4 regions of the Pelagerythrobacter marensis genome follow, and region 3 is predicted to be linked to each of the others. Evidence: riboswitches for the same ligand, from Rfam matches in the RefSeq annotation. Region 3 holds a riboswitch; each other region holds the start of a gene.
What was found. Region 3 has a riboswitch for cobalamin ahead of V5F89_RS12220 (acyl-CoA thioesterase). Riboswitches for the same ligand answer to the same signal wherever they lie in the genome.
Positions count from the first base shown of each region.

Region 1: linked by a shared signal. The riboswitch ahead of V5F89_RS05925 (ABC transporter substrate-binding protein) and the one ahead of V5F89_RS12220 (acyl-CoA thioesterase) in region 3 are both predicted to bind cobalamin.
Region 2: linked by a shared signal. The riboswitch ahead of metE (5-methyltetrahydropteroyltriglutamate--homocysteine S-methyltransferase) and the one ahead of V5F89_RS12220 (acyl-CoA thioesterase) in region 3 are both predicted to bind cobalamin.
Region 4: linked by a shared signal. The riboswitch ahead of V5F89_RS07455 (TonB-dependent receptor plug domain-containing protein) and the one ahead of V5F89_RS12220 (acyl-CoA thioesterase) in region 3 are both predicted to bind cobalamin.

Region 1 is NZ_CP144918.1:1,286,278-1,290,918, reverse strand. Features, by position in the region: gene V5F89_RS05935 (flagellar biosynthesis protein FlhA) at 1-1,450, shown strand, start outside; gene V5F89_RS05930 (FliA/WhiG family RNA polymerase sigma factor) at 1,447-2,181, shown strand; cobalamin riboswitch at 2,463-2,636, shown strand; gene V5F89_RS05925 (ABC transporter substrate-binding protein) at 3,060-3,875, shown strand; gene V5F89_RS05920 (iron ABC transporter permease) at 3,872-4,641, shown strand, end outside.
Region 2 is NZ_CP144918.1:2,807,461-2,812,101, reverse strand. Features, by position in the region: gene metE (5-methyltetrahydropteroyltriglutamate--homocysteine S-methyltransferase) at 1-1,965, opposite strand, end outside; cobalamin riboswitch at 2,240-2,475, opposite strand; gene V5F89_RS13445 (serine hydrolase) at 2,550-3,836, opposite strand; gene V5F89_RS13440 (bifunctional alpha/beta hydrolase/OsmC family protein) at 4,043-4,641, shown strand, end outside.
Region 3 is NZ_CP144918.1:2,572,663-2,577,303, reverse strand. Features, by position in the region: gene V5F89_RS12235 (sensor histidine kinase) at 1-125, opposite strand, end outside; gene ahcY (adenosylhomocysteinase) at 272-1,684, opposite strand; gene V5F89_RS12225 (peroxiredoxin) at 1,870-2,349, shown strand; cobalamin riboswitch at 2,411-2,622, shown strand; gene V5F89_RS12220 (acyl-CoA thioesterase) at 2,732-3,571, shown strand; gene folE (GTP cyclohydrolase I FolE) at 3,552-4,160, opposite strand; gene V5F89_RS12210 (phospholipase D-like domain-containing protein) at 4,175-4,641, opposite strand, start outside.
Region 4 is NZ_CP144918.1:1,587,097-1,591,737, forward strand. Features, by position in the region: gene V5F89_RS07440 (putative bifunctional diguanylate cyclase/phosphodiesterase) at 1-734, opposite strand, end outside; gene V5F89_RS07445 (hypothetical protein) at 825-1,178, opposite strand; gene V5F89_RS07450 (cell wall hydrolase) at 1,330-2,460, opposite strand; cobalamin riboswitch at 2,650-2,861, shown strand; gene V5F89_RS07455 (TonB-dependent receptor plug domain-containing protein) at 2,952-4,641, shown strand, end outside.

The DNA.
Region 1 (4,641 bases), 1.3 Mb from region 3:
GGTCTATGTCACGCTGGCGGTGGGCGACGCGCTGGTCGCCTCGATCCCGGCGCTGCTGCTGTCGATCGCGGCCGCGGTGATCGTCACCCGCGTGGCCGACTCGCGCGACCTCACCGGCCAGATCGGCGGCCAGTTGGCGGAGCCGGGCATCTGGCTGCCCGTCGCCTGCATTCTCGCCGCGATGGGGACGATCCCGGCCATGCCGCAATCGGTCTTCCTGCCGCTCGCCGCCGGGGCCTTCGCGCTCTGGCACATGCTCAGCCGGCGCAAGAAATTCGTGCCGGCGGAAGAGCCGGAGCCCGCGCCCGATGCCACCCGCATCGCGATCGAGGACGTGTCGGAACAGGCGCTGGTGACGGTCGAACTCGGCTTCGGCCTGGTCCACCTGGCGGACGAGAAGCGCGGCGCGCCGCTGGTCGCCCGGCTGACCGGGCTGCGGCGGCAGCTGTGCCAGGCCTTCGGCTTCGTCGTGCCGCAGTTCCGCATCAAGGACAGCTTCGACCTCGCGCCCGATTCCTACCGCGTGACGCTGGGCGGTGCGCCGCTCGGCACCGGCAAGCTGCGGGCCGACCGGATGCTGGCGATCGATACCGGCGAGGCCGGTCGCCTGGCCGAAATCCCGGGCGAGGCGACGCTGGACCCCAGCTTCGGCTGCCCGGCGATCTGGATCGAGCCGGCGACGCGCGACCTGGCCGTGGCCGAGGGATATCTGGTGGTCGACGCCGAAAGCGTCGTCGCCACCCACGTCAACCAGCTCCTCTCCGCCCGGCCGCAGGAACTGCTCGGCCCCGACCAGGTGCGCGAGCTGCTCGACATGGTCCGCGAGCGCAACGCGCAGCTGGTGGAAACGATCACGCCGCAGCCGCTTTCGCTGGCCGCGATCACCCGCCTGCTGCGCACGCTCCTGGCCGACGGGATCGCGCTCGCTCATCCGATTCCGGTGCTCTCCAGCCTGTCGCAGGCGGCGCAACAGACGACCGACCACGACAAGCTGGTCGACATGCTGCGCGCCGATCTCGGCCCGATGCTGGTCGGCAGCCTCTGCCCGCCCGACCAGCGCCTGCCCGTGATCACGCTGGCCGCGCAGCTTGAGGAAATGGTCGTCGGCGGGATGCAGGACCCGACCAGCGGCGCGATCGTGATCGAACCGGACCTGGCCCGGTCGATCGGCGAACGGATCGCGGCGATTCTGGCCGAGCGCCCGGCCGGCGCCGGCACCCCCGCTCTGATCGTGCAGCCCCGCGCACGCCGCCCGCTGGCCAGCCTGCTGCGGCTGCGCGCGCCGGGCTGCGCGGTGCTGTCGATCAACGAACTTCCCGTCTCCCAGCCGATCGAGGTGATCGCGGTTGTCGGGGGCGAAGACCAACCCGCTCCGCAGGCCGAACCGGCCGGACAGGCCGAACAGCCCGCGGCGGGCGCAGAGATGAGAACGGAGGCGATGGCCGCATGAAGCTCGATCATACCCAGTTCGCGGCAGCGGAAGCCTATCGCGGCAATGTCGGCGACCGGGTGACCCGGTTCCTGCCGATGGTCCGCAAGCTTGCCTGGCACCTGTCGGGCAGCGGCGGCCCGACGGTCGATGTCGAGGATCTGATTCAGGCGGGCCTGGTCGCGCTGACCGAATGCGCGCAGAAGCACGATTCGCCCAGCGACGACGGCTTTGCCGCCTATGCCAAGATGCGCGTGCGCGGCGCGATGGTGGACCTGCTGCGCAGCGCCTCGCCCGATTCGCGCGGCGCGCGCACGCGCCGGCGGATGCTTGAGACGACGCGGGCGAAACTGCGCCGCTCGCTCGACCGCGAGCCGTCGGCGCCCGAACTGGCCGAAGCGCTCGACATGCCGGTGAAGGATTTTCTCCAGTTCGAGCGCGATCTGGCGGAAACGCGGATCGCCTCGCTCGACGAATGCTATTCGGAAACCGACGGCGCCTTCGCCTCGGCCGAACCCGACGCCGAACGGCAGGTTCTCCAGCAGGAAGACCGCGAAAGCCTGATCGCGGCGCTCTCGGGCCTGGGTGAACGGCACCAGCTGGTGATCCAGCTCTATTTCGTCGAGGAACTCAACTTGTCCGAAATCGCCGCCGTTCTGGAAGTCAGCGTGCCGCGCGTGCACCAGCTCAAGGCCGCCGCGCTGGCGAAAATGCGCAAGGCGATGGCGGATGCGGATAGCGGGTCGGTTTGAATTTCTGCGATCAAGTGGAGGCGGCCACCAACACCTCCGTCACCCCGGACTTGATCCGGGGTCCCGCTTGTTTCGTTCGTACCAAGGCCACCTCCCCCCGCTCGCGGAAGGTAGCGGGACCCCGGATCAAGTCCGGGGTGACGACGGTAAAGTTGCCGCAGCATTCGCCAGAGCTGCCAAGACACGGATATGCAAACCGACCCGCTACCGTGCAGCGCTGCGCAGGATTGACCCGCTCCGCCATTGACAACCCGCGCCTCGCGGCCGCAAGTGCCGCGCCAGACGGTGCCGCTTTTGCGGCGAAGAGGGAAGCCGGTGCAAAGCCGGCGCTGTGCCCGCAACTGTAAGCGGGGAGCCCCGGGCCACCGCGTCACTGGACACCGTTTCCGGCAACGGAGCGGCTTTCCGGGAAGACGGCCCAGGGCGCCGATCCGCAAGCCAGGAGACCTGCCGTCGCGTCGTTCGTCCGGGAGCCGGGTCAGCTCGATCGGACGGGAAACGCGTTTTCCCGCAGAAGCGACAGCCATCGGCCGGGCTATCGGCGCCGGAGCGAGAAGCCCCCGGCGGGCCAAGACTGTCCAGGCGATGCGGGGCCCCGAGCCTCCCCGCGCCGCGAACGGGGTTCCGCCATGCGCGATGCAGGATGGCCGAAAAGCGCGCCAGGGCCAATCGGCATTCAGCCCCGGCGGTCTGCAAATGGCGGCTTTCAGCGTCACCGGTCCTCGAAAACGGGGACATCTCTCACACCCGTTTGTCATTCCCGCGCACGCGGGAATCCATGGAGCAACCGCCGTACCCTGGATCCCCGCTTTCGCGGGGATGACACCGGGCACAAATGGCGATCGGTCCTGAGGCGAAAGCACCGGCTTGCCGGCCTCGTGGCGTTGTTCCTGGCATCCTGCGCTCCGGCGCCGGAACCAGCCGCCCCACCGGGCACCGAACCGCAACGCATCGTCAGCCTCGATTATTGCGCCGACCAGTACGTGCTCCGCTTCGCCGATCGCGACGCGATCCTCGCGCTCTCGCCCTATGCGGGGGAGCGGTTCTCTTACATGCGCGCCGAGGCCGAAGGGCTGCCCATGGTGCGGCCGCGCACCGCCGATATTCTCGCACTCCGGCCCGACCTCGTGATCCGCTCGTTCGGCGGAGGGGCCGACGTGGTGCCCTTTCTCGAAGACCTCGGCGTGCCGGTGGTCCAGATCGGCTTCCCGCAAACGATCGCCGAAGTGCGCGAGGAAGTGGTGCGCGTGGGCAGCGCGCTGGGCGCCGGGGCGGAGGCGCAGCGCGTGGCGGCCGATATGGACCGCCGCCTCGCCGCCCTGCCGGCCCCGCCGGACAGGCCCCGCACCGCGCTTTACATGACGCCGGGGGGCATGACCTCGGGCGAAGGCACGTTGGTCCACGAAATCCTGCGCACCGCCGGGCTCGCCAATTTCCAGGACCGGGCCGGCTGGAACATCCTGCCGCTCGAGCGGCTCGCCTACGAACGCCCCGACGTGGTCGCGCCGGCCTTCTACGAAGGCGTCGAAAGCCAGGGCGACATCTGGAGCGCCGCGCGCCACCCGGTGGCGCAGGCGCAGCTCGAAAACCGCCCCGTCGTGCCGCTCGAAGGCGCCTGGACAAGCTGCGGCGGATGGTTCCTGATCGACGCGATCGAGGCGCTGTCGCACGCGGCACAGAGAGACGCGCCATGACCGCGCGTGCGAACCTTCTCCTCGTGCTCGCGCTGATCGGCGCGATCCTGCTCGCCCTCCTGCTCGGCTCGGTGCCGTTGTCGTTCGCGCGCGTGCTGGGCGCGCTGAGCCTGCAAGGGAGTGCGGGCGATAGCCTCGTGGTCTGGCAGATCCGCCTGCCCCGCGCGCTCGCCGCCGCCGCGGTCGGCGCGGCGCTGGGGATGAGCGGCGCGGCGCTGCAGGGCCTGCTGCGCAACCCGCTCGCCGAACCGGGCATTCTCGGCGTCTCCGCCACCGCCGCGCTGTTCGCGACCTTCGTGCTCTTCTTCGGCCTCGCCGGCGCCGGTCCGCTGATCCTGCCGCTGGCCGCGATTGCCGGAGCGCTGGCGGCGACACTGGTGGTCGCGATCGCTGCACTACGGACCCGCTCGGCGGTGACGCTGATCCTGGTCGGCGTCGGCCTGTCGAGCTTTTCCGCCGCGCTGATGGCGTTGCTGATGAACCTCGCGCCCAATCCCTTCACGCTGGCCGACATGATCAACTGGACGCTGGGCACGGTCGCCAACCGCAGCTTCGCCGATCTCGCCTACGCCGCGCCGTTCCTTGTCGTGGGTTTCGGCACGCTTCTCGCCACCCGCCGGGGTCTCGCCGCGCTGGCGCTGGGGGAGGAAGCGGCGGAGGGCGTCGGGCTGGACCTCAGGCGGCAGCGGCTCGCGGTGATCCTCGGCGCGGGGTTGGCGACCGGCGCGGCGGTCTCGCTCGCGGGCGCGATCGGCTTCGTCGGGAT
Region 2 (4,641 bases), 230 kb from region 3:
TTCCGGCGCGACGCCGGATGCCGCCAGGCGGAAGCATTCGACCGCCCAGTCCAGATACTCGTCCCAGCCCGCGCGGCGGAGCGGCAGCCCTTCGCGCAGGGCAGCTTCGTCGATCTGGATGATCCGCGCGCCCGCGGCTTCGAGGTCGTTCGCTTCGTCGCGGATCGCCAGCGCGATCTGGCGGCAGGTTTCGGCACGCGGCTGATCGTCGCGCACGAACGACCATTGCAGGATCGTGATCGGGCCGGTCAGCATCCCTTTCACGGGGCGTTCGGTCAGGCTCTGGGCATGGCGCCACCAGTCCACCGTCATCGCGCGCGGGCGCGAGACATCGCCATAGAGGATCGGTGGACGCACGCAGCGCGAGCCGTAGCTCTGCACCCATCCGGCGCGGGTGAACGCGAAGCCGGATAGCTGTTCGCCGAAATACTGGACCATGTCGTTGCGCTCGAACTCTCCGTGGACGAGCACGTCGAGGCCGATATCCTCCTGCCAGCGGATCGCCCGCCCGGTTTCTTCGCGCAGGAACGCTTCGTAGCCCGCACGGTCGAGCGTGCCCTTGCGATGATCGGCACGGGCTTTACGCACGGCGCCGGTCTGGGGAAACGATCCGATGGTGGTGGTCGGCAACGGCGGAAGGCGGAGATGTTCGCGCTGGCGTTCGATCCGCCGCGCGAAGGGCATATCGCGGCGCGCCGACGCGGGCGTGATCCCCGCGACCCGCTCGCGCACCGCGCGATCGTTGGTCAGCGGGGAGCCGCGCCGGGCCGCGATCGCATCGGCATTGGCCGACAGCTCGTCGGCAACGACGTAGCGCCCGCGTTCCAGCCCGAGGCCCAGCAGCGCCAGTTCCTCCAGCTTCTGCACGCCGAATGCGAGCCAGTCGGCGATCTGCGGGTCGAGTTCGGTTTCGAGCGCGAGATCGATCGGCGCGTGAAGCAGCGAGCAGGATGGAGCGATCTGGATTGCGCGGCGGGCCTTCACAACGGGGGCGAGCCGATCGATCAGAGCGCCGAGATCGGCCTTCCACACGTTGCGCCCGTCAATCACGCCCAGGGAAAGCACGAGATCCTCTCTCGCGTGCGTCAAGGCAGGCTCCAGCTGATCGGGCGCGCGGACCAGGTCGAGGTGCAGACCGGCGACGGGAAGCGACAGGGCAAGGTCGAGATTTTCCTCCAGACCGCCGAAATAGGTCGTGAGCATGATCTGCGGACCTGCTGCACTGCCCAGGTCGGCATAGGCGGTACGAAACGCCTCGCGCGCGGTCTCGTCCAGATCCGTCACCAGTGCCGGCTCGTCGATCTGCACCCATTCGGCGCCGGCGGCGCGCAGCTGTGCCAGCAGTTCGCGATAGACCGGCAGCAGGGCGGGGAGCAGCGTGAGCGGAGCAAACCCGGGTGTGCGCGATTTTGCCAGCAACAGCCAGGTCACCGGGCCGATCACCACGGGGCGCGAGCGATGGCCAAGCGCCAGTGCTTCCGCAAATTCGCCCAGCGGCTTGGCCGCGCAGAGCGAGAACGCCTGGCCCGGCTCTACCTCGGGGACCATGTAGTGATAGTTGGTGTCGAACCACTTGGTCATTTCCTGCGCCGGCAGGCCGTCGCTTTCCTGCCGGTGGCTACAGGCCGCATCGTCTTCGCGCTCGGCGTCCGATCGCGTTCCGCGCGCCATTGCGAAATAGACCTCGAGCGAATCGGGCGCTCCCAGGTCGCGGTAGGCCTGCGGAATGGCACCGAGCATCACGCTGGTGTCGAGCACCTGGTCGTAGAGCGAGAAATCGTTGCTCGGCAGCACGGCGATTCCGGCCGCGCTCTGCCGCGCCCAGTTGGCGGCGCGCAGCGAGCGTGCGGTTTCGCGCAGCGCGCTTTCGTCGATGCTTCCGGCCCAAAAGGCTTCGAGCGCCTTCTTCAGTTCGCGGCGCGGACCGATGCGGGGGAAGCCGAGATTGGCGGTGGTAACGGGCATGAGTCGTCTCCTCCGGCCGCGCGCTTTCGCCCGGCCGTTGCTGGTTCTTCGATCAGTCGGTTTGCGGTGAGGGGCAGCGCGCCGCGTCAGACAGACCCGGCGCGCATGCACATTCGGATCGGGCGGCAAACGAAGGCCGGATGGGGCATATTCGGCATCGATCGTATCACCTCGCATCGCGGGCGGAGATCGGTCGGGCGTGCGCGCGGCAAGGTGGAGGCCCGATACAGGGCACCTTTCTATCGCGCGTCCGCCGGAAGAACCCCCGTCCGAAGAACGTTATCGCGTCGCAGGCAGGTCTCCTGGCTCGCGGGTCGTCGCGATGGCCCCGAACCTTCCCGGTTCCGCCCGGCGGAACCAGTGGTCGAATTGGGGCACCGCTCTCCGCCTACAGTTGCGGGGGCAGCGCCGGACTTCATCCCCGCGGGACGTCACCGGCTTCCCGTCTTAGCCTCGCGAAAGTGCGAATCGCATCGCCCTGCACGAGGAACCTCGACCGGCCCTACAAAGCCCCGATCGCTCGTATTGTCAAGAAAGATATAAAGAGTTCTATATATCTTGATCTCTCTGGGGTCGCTCTGGCCCTAAGGTAAAGCGAGTATGCGCTGGGCGATCGGTTCCAGCGCGCCCGCGTCGAGCGGGGCATCGGGATTGTTCCAGCTCAAGGTCAGGATACGCCATTCGCCCTCTTGATCCTGCAGAAGCCAGGTCAGGTTGAGGACACCCGGCTCCGACCCGCCCTTGTACCCGACGTAGCGCCAGTCTTGACGGCGCCCTTCGGGCAAGGCCGGATCGATCGCCATGATTCGGCGCGCGGTGGGATCGTCGAGCGCGACAATGCGCCGCATGAGCGAAGCCAGATCGCGCCCGCTGGCAAACCATTCGAGTGTGTCGATCGCCGTCGGCCGGGTGAATGTCGGCTTGATTATCCGTTCGGGATCGCCGGCGATTTCGGTCGAGAATGCATCGATCAGCCGGGCCTGCTCGTCCTCGCCCGCCGCGGCATAGGCAAGCCCGTGCTGAAGATCGCCTTTGAGGCCGAACAGTTCGAGCGTGGTAAGAAACGGCAGGGTAATGTCGGGCGCCGAGTGGCCGCTGGCTCGCAGTTCCTCGGCAATGGCGTCGCGGCCGACGACTGCGATAAGCTGATCTGTCGCCGTGTTATCGCTGAGAGATATCATGAGGGTGGCGAGCGTCTGCAGCGTCACGGGGGACCCCTCGGGCCAGTCCTGCGATATTCCGCTCGGCAAGGAGCGTCTGTCGAGGCGCACGACTTCGTCCCACGAACGCTCGCCCCTGACCACCTGGCGAGCCAGGGCCGACAGGACATAGAGCTTGAAGGTCGATCCGATCGCATATTGCGCATCGGCGTCGATCGCCAGGATCGGATCGACCTGGTCGTCCAGCAGGGCGTAATAGACGCTGATCCTGCCAGGCAGCGCGGCGAGATCGGCCACGATCTTGTCCGCTCCGTCGTCGATCGGATCGAACTGGTTCAGCAACAACCCCGTGACTCGCCCGTCCGGGTCGAGCCGCACGGGCCCGCGCGCGATCGCCCGGTCGAATCGGAGCGCGATCACGCCGGCGCCGGTGCCGGTACTCGCGACGTTCTCCAATCCGTGAAGCGCGCCGAACTGCCGGGTCATCTGCTGCATCATGGCCCTCAGTTGCGTTTCGGACACTGCCGCGAGAAACGACGGAGCGAACACCTCGCGCGCCGGTCGCTCCTCGCGGAGGACGGCCACCACGCCTTCGGCAGCCGCCTCGAGCGGCGCGGGCACCGCGCTTTCTGCTGGCGGCACCTGCGCGGCAAGCGGAGCGGACGGAACGGCAAGGCCCAGGGCAAGCGAAGCGGCGATCGGTCGGATCATGGCGTGGTTCCCCTTGTTGCGCTGCAATCGTGGACGCTTCGGGCAAGCGCGTCGAGAGCGCTGTCGCTGAAACGAACCGATTCCCTGATAGGGGGTCGGGCACATCGTCCGGTTTCGTTTTCTCCCCGTCGCCGAAATTTCGTATCCGGCGCGGCAGCGGGTAAGCCGGGCGCGAAACGATTCACGCGTCAACCTGGGGAGCATCGATGCCCACCGAAAATATCAGCGTCGCGACCGAAGCCGGACACGAACTGGCCGGATCTCTCGAACTGCCGACGGGCCTTGTGCGCGGTGCCGCCCTATTCGCGCACTGCTTTACGTGCACGCGCCAGAGCAAGGCGGCGGTCGCGACCGCCCGGGCATTGGCGCGGGAGGGAATCGCGTGCCTGCGTTTCGATTTCACCGGTCTCGGCGGCAGCGGCGGGGAGTTCGGGCGCGCCGGCTTCGCCACCGACGTTGCCGATTTGATCGCGGCCGCCCGCTATCTGGCCGACCGTTTCGGCAACAGGATATTGCTGGTCGGGCACAGCCTGGGCGGGGCGGCGGTGCTGGCCGCAGCCGGCGGCCTCGGTTTCGACCGGGTTGCGGCAATTGCGACCATCGGCGCGCCTTCGAACGTGCCGCACGTGCTGGAACGCATCGAAGGCGACCTGTCCGCGATTCGCGAACGCGGTTCCGGCTCGGTCTCGATCGGAGGCCGTTCCTTCGAACTGAGCCGCGAATTTCTGGAGCGGGTGGAGAACATCGACCTGGTCGCAGAAGTCGGAAAATTGCGCGTGCCGCTGCTGCTGCTGCATTCGCCGAC
Region 3 (4,641 bases):
GCCTTGCGGCTGGTCTCCGCGCCCTTCGCCTTCCCCGCGGCGGCAATCATCAGCCAGGCGGCGCCGGCGGTCCAGGCCGCCAGCAGCAGCCCGATCAACGCCAGCGCGGTGGGGGAAAGGTCCATGCCGGTCAGCTATGCGGCAAGCGCGCGCGATGCAACGGCAATCCTGTCGGTCCCGGCGAAGGCAGCGGTCCGGCAGGCCCGATGGCTTCCCGCCCCGGACAACCGCTGCGGGCGGCCAGCCGGGGCGGGGCCAAAGCCCCTGCCGCCTAGTACCGGTAGTGATCCGGCTTGAACGGCCCCTGTTGCGGAACGCCGATATAGTCGGCCTGCTTCTTGCTCAGCTGCGTCAGCGTGGCGCCGAGCTTTTCGAGATGCAGCGCGGCGACCTTCTCGTCGAGATGCTTGGGCAGGACGTAAACGTCGTTCTGATACTCGCCTGACTTGGTGAACAGTTCGATCTGCGCCAGCGTCTGATTGGTGAAGCTGCTGCTCATCACGAAGCTCGGATGGCCCGTGGCGCAGCCCAGGTTCACCAGCCGCCCCTTCGCGAGGACGAGGATCGACTTGCCGTCGGGGAAAGTCACGAGGTCCGTGCCCGGCTTGATCTCCTTCCAGGTGTAGTTGTCGAGCGCGGAGATCTGGATCTCGCTGTCGAAGTGCCCGATGTTGCACACGATCGCCATGTGCTTCATCGCCTTCATGTGCTCGGCGGTGATAACATCCTCGTTGCCGGTCGCGGTGACGAAGATGTCGCAGCGCTGCACGGCTTCTTCCATCGTCACCACCTCGAACCCGTCCATCGCCGCCTGGAGCGCGCAGATCGGATCGATCTCGGTCACCATGACGCGCGCACCGCCATTGCGCAGCGACGCCGCCGAGCCTTTGCCGACGTCGCCGTAGCCCGCGACGCAGGCGACCTTGCCGGCCAGCATGACGTCGGTCGCGCGGCGGATCGCATCGACCAGCGATTCCTTGCACCCGTAGAGATTGTCGAACTTCGATTTGGTCACGCTGTCATTCACGTTGATCGCGGGGAACGGCAGCTTGCCCTGCTTGGCGATCTGATACAGCCGCATGACGCCGGTGGTGGTCTCTTCCGAAACGCCCTTGATCGCCTTGACCGATTTCGTGAGGTAGCCCGGCTTCGCCTTGACGAACGCCTTGAGCGCGCGCTGCATCTCGATCTCTTCGGCGTTCTGCGGCGCAGGCATTTCCTCGCCCGCCTCGATCCGCGCGCCCCAGAGCGCGAACATCGTCGCATCGCCGCCATCGTCGAGGATCATGTTGGCCGTGCGATCGGCGTCGTCGCCGGTCGACCAGTCGAAAATCCTGCCGACATAGTCCCAGTAATCGGCCAGGCTTTCGCCCTTCACCGCGAACACCGGCACGCCGTTGGCGGCCATAGCCGCGGCGGCATGATCCTGGGTCGAGAAAATGTTGCAGGTCGCCCACCGCACTTCCGCACCGAGCGCGGTCAGCGTTTCGATCAGGACCGCGGTCTGGATCGTCATGTGCAGCGACCCGGTGATCCGCGCGCCCTTCAGCGGCTGCGCTTCGCCGTACTCCTCGCGCAGCGCCATCAACCCCGGCATTTCGGTTTCGGCGATCGCGATCTCGTCGCGTCCGTAGTCGGCGAGGCTGATGTCCTTGACGATGTAATCCTGCTTGGCGTCGGCCACGAAATTCTCCTGAAATCTGCTTGCATTGCGCGCGCGGAGCGCGGGTTCTTCGGGTCTGCGCATTTAGCGACCGCCCTGCCGCGAAGCAAATATAAAGCGATCTTTATATCCTTTGCCGTTGCCGCGCGCATTGCAGCCTCTATATCGGCACGCGAACGAATGGGACGACGAAAGGATATTGCGAGATGACGATTTCGGTTGGCGACAGAATTCCCGATGTGAAGCTGGTGAAGGCGACCGAGAACGGTCCCGAACAGGTTCAGACGAGCGAGTATTTCCAGGGCAAGAAAGTGGCGCTGTTTTCGGTCCCCGGCGCGTTCACGCCGACCTGCTCGGCGCGCCATCTGCCCGGCTATGTCGAGAAGGCAGCGGACCTCAAGGCGAAGGGTGTGGACGAGATTGCCTGCACCGCGGTCAACGATGCGTTCGTCCTGAGCGCGTGGAACAGCCAGGCCGGATCTTCGGACATCACGATGCTGGCCGACGGGAACGGCGAATTCGCGCAGGCGACCGGGCTGACCATGGACGGCAGCGGTTTCGGACTCGGCCAGCGCGGCCAGCGCTATTCGATGATCGTCGAAGACGGCGTGGTGAAGGAACTCAATGTCGAGCAGCCGGGCGATTTCTCGGTCTCGAGTGCGGAGCACATGCTCGGCCAGCTCTGACGATCTGCCGGCGGTCCGCGCGTCTGACGCCGGACCGCCTTGACCCGCGCCCCGATCGGCGCGATTCGAACGGTGTCGAGGTTCTCCGGCTGGGCTGTCCTGCCGGAGCTAAGACGGGAAGCCGGTGCGCCCTGCGGGCAAGTCCGGCGCTGCCCCCGCAACTGTAAGCGGAGAGCGGCGGTCCATCGATGTCACTGGGGGTCTCGCCCTGGGAAGACGGACCGTCCGCGCCGACCCGCGAGCCAGGAGACCTGCCTCCGACACGAAAACGTCCACCGGCGGGGTGCCCGGTCTGGTCGCATGCAAGCCGCGCGGCCAAGCCTGCGCGACCGGTGCGCGTGCCCGATCGGCCGTCTCGCCCCATTCGCGGGATTAGACGACGATGACGCTTCGCACCCCCTCGCCCGGCTCCACACCGCCGGCGTCCGACGACGGCAATCCGAAAGCCTGCACCGGCCGGCCGGTGCAATTGATCGACATGGTGTTCCCCGGCGACGCCAACCATCACGGCACCCTGTTCGGCGGCGTGGCGCTCGCCCACATGGACAAAGTGGCATTCCTCGCCGCATCGCGCCACGGCCGCGCGCCGTTCGTCACCGCATCATGCGAGAAGATCGATTTCGCCGCTCCTGCGCGCGAAGGCGATATGGTCGAAGTGACCGGCCGGGTGGTGCGCGTCGGCTCCAGCTCGCTCGATGTCGAAGTCGAGCTGGTGGCCGAGGGGCCGGTAACGGGCGAACGGAACGTGTGCACGAGAGGCCGCTTCGCAATGGTGGCGCGAAAAGGGCCGGACACGCGCCTGCCGCTTCCACCGATCGCGCCTGACGAAAGTGCGGGAGAGGCGGCCTGGGGCGGCGCGCTGAGACTGGCCGAGATGGTGTTCCCCGGGCAGACCAATCACTACGGCACGCTCTACGGCGGCGATGCGCTGCGGATGATGGGCAAGGCCGCGTTTATCGCCGCGACCAGGCACGTGCGTAGAGTCCTCGTCATGGCATCGTCCGACCGGATCGATTTCGTCGCCCCGATCGGCGAAGGCGACATGGTAGAGCTGGTGGCGCAAGTGAAGATGACGGGGCGCAGTTCGATCCGCGTGGCGGTCGAGCTATGGTCGGAAGCGCTACTGACCGGCGAGCGGCGACATGCCGCGACCGCCCTGTTCACACTGGTCAGCGTCGATCCCGAGGGGCACCCCCTGCCTCTCAATAGCCCATCAGCTTGAGCACTTCCTCGCGGCTGCGCGGGTCGTCGAGGAACGTGCCCATCATGCGGCTGGTGGTCATCGTCACGCCGGGGGTACGGACCCCGCGTGCGGTCATGCAGCTGTGGCTCGCTTCGATCACGACTGCCACGCCCTGGGGCTGGAGGTGCTCCCAGATGCAGTCGGCAACTTCGGCGGTCAGCCGCTCCTGCACCTGCAGGCGGCGGGCGAAACCGTGGAGCACGCGAGCGAGCTTGGAAATGCCGACGACGCGGTCGGTCGGCAGATAGGCGATCGCGGCCTTGCCGATGATCGGCGCCATATGGTGTTCGCAGTGGCTCTGGAAGGGAATGTCCTTCAGCAGGACGATTTCGTTGTAGCCGCCGACCTCCTCGAAAACGCGGCTCAGATGGATCGCGGGATCCTCGCGATAGCCGAGGCAATATTCCTTCCACGCGCGGGCAACGCGGCTGGGGGTGTCGAGCAGCCCTTCCCGCTCCGGGTCGTCGCCCGCCCAGCGGATCAGTGTGCGGATCGCTTCCTGCACATCGTCGGGCACGGGTGGTTTGCCGTGCAATACGTCTTCGTCCGGCCCGACCAGACTGCTCATGCTATCGTCCCCTTTCATGCCTTTTTCACGCTGCGGGCAGCGCTTCGCAGAAGGCTTCCCTTGCGGAAAAGTCCGCCGTTGGCAAACGGCTCGAGGATGTCCTGCGGGTTTTCCGGGTCGAGGATGCCGGAATCGGCGAGCGCTTCCTCGACTCCGCTGAGATCGGGCACTTCATAGGGCCGCAGCGATCGCCCGTCGCCCTGCCCATGGCGCGCGATCAGGCGATGCATCGACGGATCGTCTGCCAGCAGCCGACCGACCTCCTCCTCCGCCAGCCCGCAATGTTCGGCCAGCAGGGAATGCCGCAGCGCAGCGATGCCTGCCGCCGCATGGTCGTTGCCCGGTCGATCGCAGTCCAAGAACACGTCGCATTCCGAATCGAGACCCATCGAACGGTTGTTGAAGTTGGCCGACCCGATCCGCAGGATGCGGTCGTCAATAATCGTGACCTTGGCGTGGACGTAGATCGGCGTTTCCCCCG
Region 4 (4,641 bases), 990 kb from region 3:
AGCTTTTCGACGATCTCGTGATTCAGGCCCGCGCGGTTGGCGAGGCCGGTCACCGTATCGGTGCGGGCGAGCTGCTGCATCTTGGCCGCCAGGCGCGCGCTGGTTTCGGCGGCGGCGATATTGTCACGCAGCAGGTGAAACACGTTCATCGTGATCGACGCCATCGCCGGCACCATCAGCAGGATGGTGACCGCGAAGACCGCGAGCGGGAGCGACCCGAGATAGATGCAGGCCAGGCTGATCGGCACGCAGACCAGAACGAGCTGGCCGATCGCGATCACCGGGCGGCCGGCATTCCGGGCGCAGATCGCAACGCCGTAACCGATCGCATTGGCGGCCATCATCACTTCGGCGGCGGGATCGACTTTCATCACCAGCGTCGCGGCGGTCGCGGTGCCCAGAAGCAGGGCATAGGTAAATGCGCCGATCTCGTAGATCTTTTCGAGCGTGCTGGTGCTCGCGTCGCTGTCGGGCGAAATCGCGAACGCCAGCATGATGCGGATGGCGGCCACGACACACAGCGCGGCGGTGAGCCCGTACATGACCAGCGAGGCGCTCAGGTAAGCGACGACCAGCGCGCAGACGATGCCGCTGGCCGCGCCGGCGGCGAGACTGCTGGGCTGCGTATAGAGGGTGCGGACCAGCATCCGGCGCACGCGATCCGACAGCGCATCGCCTTTCTGGAAATAGGACAAGGCCCTGGTGACCTTCCCCCGGGGATCGCAGTTCGCCATGCTCCGGGCGATAGCCCAAAGTGGTCACCGCATAGTTAAGAAACCGATGATGGCCCGGTGCCGCGCTCGGCGGCCGGACCGGGGGGCGGTTCAGGGCACCGGTACGGCCGAAGGCGCGCCGCGATCGTCTGCCGGCCGCAGCCCGGTGCGCGTGGTGCGTTCGAGGCCGCGGGCAAGGCGCGCGTCCAGCGTGCGGCAGATCCCGTGCCACCAGTCGTACGATTGGCGGTCGCCGGCGAAGAACGCGCGTTCGGCCTGCCGGCGCGCTTCCCGCGCCGCGCCGAGGCCATGACGGGCGAAGTGCTGCAAGGCGGCATGGAGCATCCGGTCGTCGGGCCGCGCCAGGCAATTGTCGTTTGCCGCGCGCGCGGGCTTGCGCCGGCGAAACGCCTGCGCGAGCAGGGACTGTGCAGCGGATTGCGATGGTGCGAAATGGACCGTCATGACGAATTGGGCCTTCCGGTATGGCTCTTCGTGGCTGGAGGACGAAGGCCGGTTGCGACTTGCCCACAAGGTCTAGCGCCGCTCTCCTAAATTATGGTTCTTTGCCAGGGTTTCCAAGAGCTTAACCGCCTCGTGCCGGCCGGCGTTCGCCCTATCGCGGATCGGCGATCCAGCGGCCGCTGTTGGCATATTCGGGCCGCACCGTTCCGGCCGAAGGCAGGCGGTCGGCAGGGCGCGCGGTGTCGCCGGTTTCCGCTGCGCCGGCGGCGGACTGTGCGGGAACGGATGCGCGGGCAGGGCTGCGGCCGGCGGTTGCGCGCGCGCTTTCGGCGGCGGGGCTGGCGAATGCCGCCGCCGGCGGGGCGGGTCGGGCGAACCTTTCCGCCACGGCCCGGGCGCTCGGCGCGGCCGCCGGTTCGCGGCCGCTATAGGCCGCGGTGAAAGCGCCCGGCTGCCCGGCCCTGCCGCGCCAGCGATAGAACCGGTGCGCGCCGATCGTGCCCACCGTGTCGAGGCTCGCCGCCCAATAAGGATCGATCCAGATCGTGTGGTAGTGCGTGGCGAGCCCGACGGGGGTATAGACCTCGCCCGCCAGCGCCGCCTGCGCAATGCCCAGCGCACGGTCCCACGCCGCCTTCATCGGCTTGCGCGCCAGCGACCCGTCGCAGGTGAAGGTGAACTGGCACCCGGTGCTGCGGTCCGAACCCTGGAAAACCACGCCGCACACGCTGTTGGGATATGTCGGATGGGCCACGCGGTTGAGCACGACTTGCGCCACGGCCTTCTGGCCGCCCGGCGTCTCGCTCGCCGCCTCGTAATAGACCGCACTGGCGAGGCAGTGCAGCGCGCGGGCGCGGTCGACGCCCGTGCCGCCGCCGGCGAAGCTGCGCGCCGCGGGGCCGGCGGTGCGTGCGGCGGCCAGTTCCGCCGCGGTTCCGTCGCCGGTGCCGGTGGGATCGAACACCGCGGCCAGATCGTCGCGCGCGGCGGGCACCACGCGCGGACTGTCTTCGAGGAAGTAGAAGGCAGAGCCGGGGAAACTGTGGCCGGCGCGCTCGAACGGCATCGGCTTGACCGTTTCGGCCGGGGCAGTCTGAGGCACCGGCCGGCCGAAAGCGTGCCAGTCGCCCGGTGCGGCCATCGCCGGCACGCCCAGCGCCGCCACGAGCGCGAGGATGCGCCGTCCGCGATGCCTGCCCGGTCCGCCCCCGCCGATCGGGCGCGACCGCAGGCTCGCCGGCGTGCGGCGTGCGCGGGTCGTTCCGGCGGGGCCGTTGCTCAAGCTGCGTCCTTTCCGATCCGATGGCTGCCTGTCGGCTCGCGGCCCCGGCGCGTAGCAGCGCGAAAGCTGAAACTCGAGCGCGCCCTTGCCCCCGTCCCTTGGCGGCACAAGTCGCAAGCGGCGGTTAAGCGACATGCTTGTCGCAAGGTTAACGGCATGCGTCTTGCCGGGGTGGGGCGAGGCGGCTAAGGGCCGCCGCACGTCACGGGTTGTCCACCCGTTCCTGCCGGAACGACGGACCGAAGAGGGAAGGGGGTAGGGAGCATTTCTCCCGAGGCCCCCGCTGCCCCCGCAACTGTGACCGGGGAGCGCCCGTTCGACACGTCACTGGGGAACCGGGAAGACGAAACGCGGCGCGACGATCCGGGAGCCAGGAGACCTGCCCGATGACGGTCGTTCGTGCTGCCGGGCGGGGTGCACCGGAAGCAAGCGGAAAAGGCGTATGCCTTGTTCCGTCATGAGCGGCAGTTCGTTCATGACAGGAGTATTCCATGCGTAACCACCTGATTTTCGGCACCAGTATTCTCGCGCTATCCGCGCCGCTCGCGGCTCAGGACAGCGCCACCGACCCCTATGGCCAGTTCCGCCCGGCCGAGACCGAGATAACGGTCACCGCCACCGGCACCCGGATCGAGGTCGAAGACACCGGCCAGCCGGTCACCGTGATCGGGCAGGACGAGATCGAGAGTGTCCAGGGCGCCGATCTGACGCGCGTTCTCGAACGCGTGCCCGGCCTTTCCTTCAGCCGCAACGGCGGCCCCGGCGCGGTCACCAACGTGCGCGTGCGCGGGGCGGAGGGCGAGCAGCTGCTCGTCATCCTCGACGGCGTGCGCGTGTCGGACCCGGCCGCGCCCGGCGGCGGGTTCGATTTCGGCAACCTGCTCGCCAGCAATCTCGGCAAAGTCGAGGTCCTGCGCGGGTCGAACAGCACGGTCTGGGGGGCCGACGCGATCGGCGGCGTGCTGGTCGCCAGCACGCGCAGCGAAAGCGGCCTGCAGGCGAGCGCCGAATACGGTTCGCGCGATACGCTGACCGGCGCGGTCTCGGGCGGCGTGGGCGGCGATGCCGGGTTCCTGGGCGGTTCGGCCAGCTATTACCGCACCGACGGCTTCTCGCAGGCGGCGAGCGGGACGGAGGCGGACGGGTTCGAGCAGTGGGCCGTCAACGGCCATGGCCGGCTCTACCTCACGCCCGGTTTCGAAGTCTTCGCCCGCGGCCGCTGGGCCGAAGGCGACCTCGACCTCGACGGCTTCCCGGCGCCCGACTATGTCCTTGCCGACACCGGCGACACGCAGCACACGCGCCAGTATTCGGCCTCGACAGGTGCGGTCTACGACGCCGGGCCGCTGTTCGTCAGCGCCGCCTATTCCTTCGCCGATACCGAGCGGGTCAACCGCAGCGCGGACAGTGCCGACCCGACTTTCTCCAGCGACGGCCATTCCGACCGCGTCGAACTGCGCGGCGAATGGCGCCCGATCGGCCCGCTGCTGGTCAATTTCGGGGCGGAGAACGAGTGGAGCGACTATCGCACCCTTTCCGACGATGCGCGGCACAGCACGCGGATCTTCGGCGCCTATGCCCAGCTCGGGATCGAGATGGGGCCGCTCTCGGCCCACGCCGGCGCCCGGCTGGACGATCACGCCCGCTTCGGCAGCGAAACGAGCTTCGGCGGCGACATCAGCTATGTCCTTGCCGGCGACCTGCGCCTGCGCGCCAGTGTGGGCGAGGGGTTCAAGGCGCCGACGCTCTACCAGCTCTATTCCGACTACGGGAACCCGGAGCTTCAGCCCGAACGCAGCACCAGCTACGACATCGGGCTGGTCCACGGCGACCGCTCGCTCGCGAAATCGCGCTTCTACGGCGCGCTGACCGCGTTCCGCCGCGATGCGCGCAACCAGATCGAGTTCGCAAGCTGCTGGCAGAACCCGGCCCCGATCTGCGAGGAGCGTCCTTTCGGCTACTACGACAACATCGGCCGCGTGCGGGCCGAGGGGATCGAGGTCGAGCTGGGCGCGCGCCCGTCGGATCGCTGGGTGACCCGCGCGGTCTATGCCTGGGTCGACACCGAAAACCGCACCGCCGGTTCGGTGAACGAAGGCAACGTCCTTGCGCGCCGTCCGCGCCATACGCTGACGCTGTCTGCCGACTGGGTCAGCCCGCTGGCCGACTTCACGCTGGGCG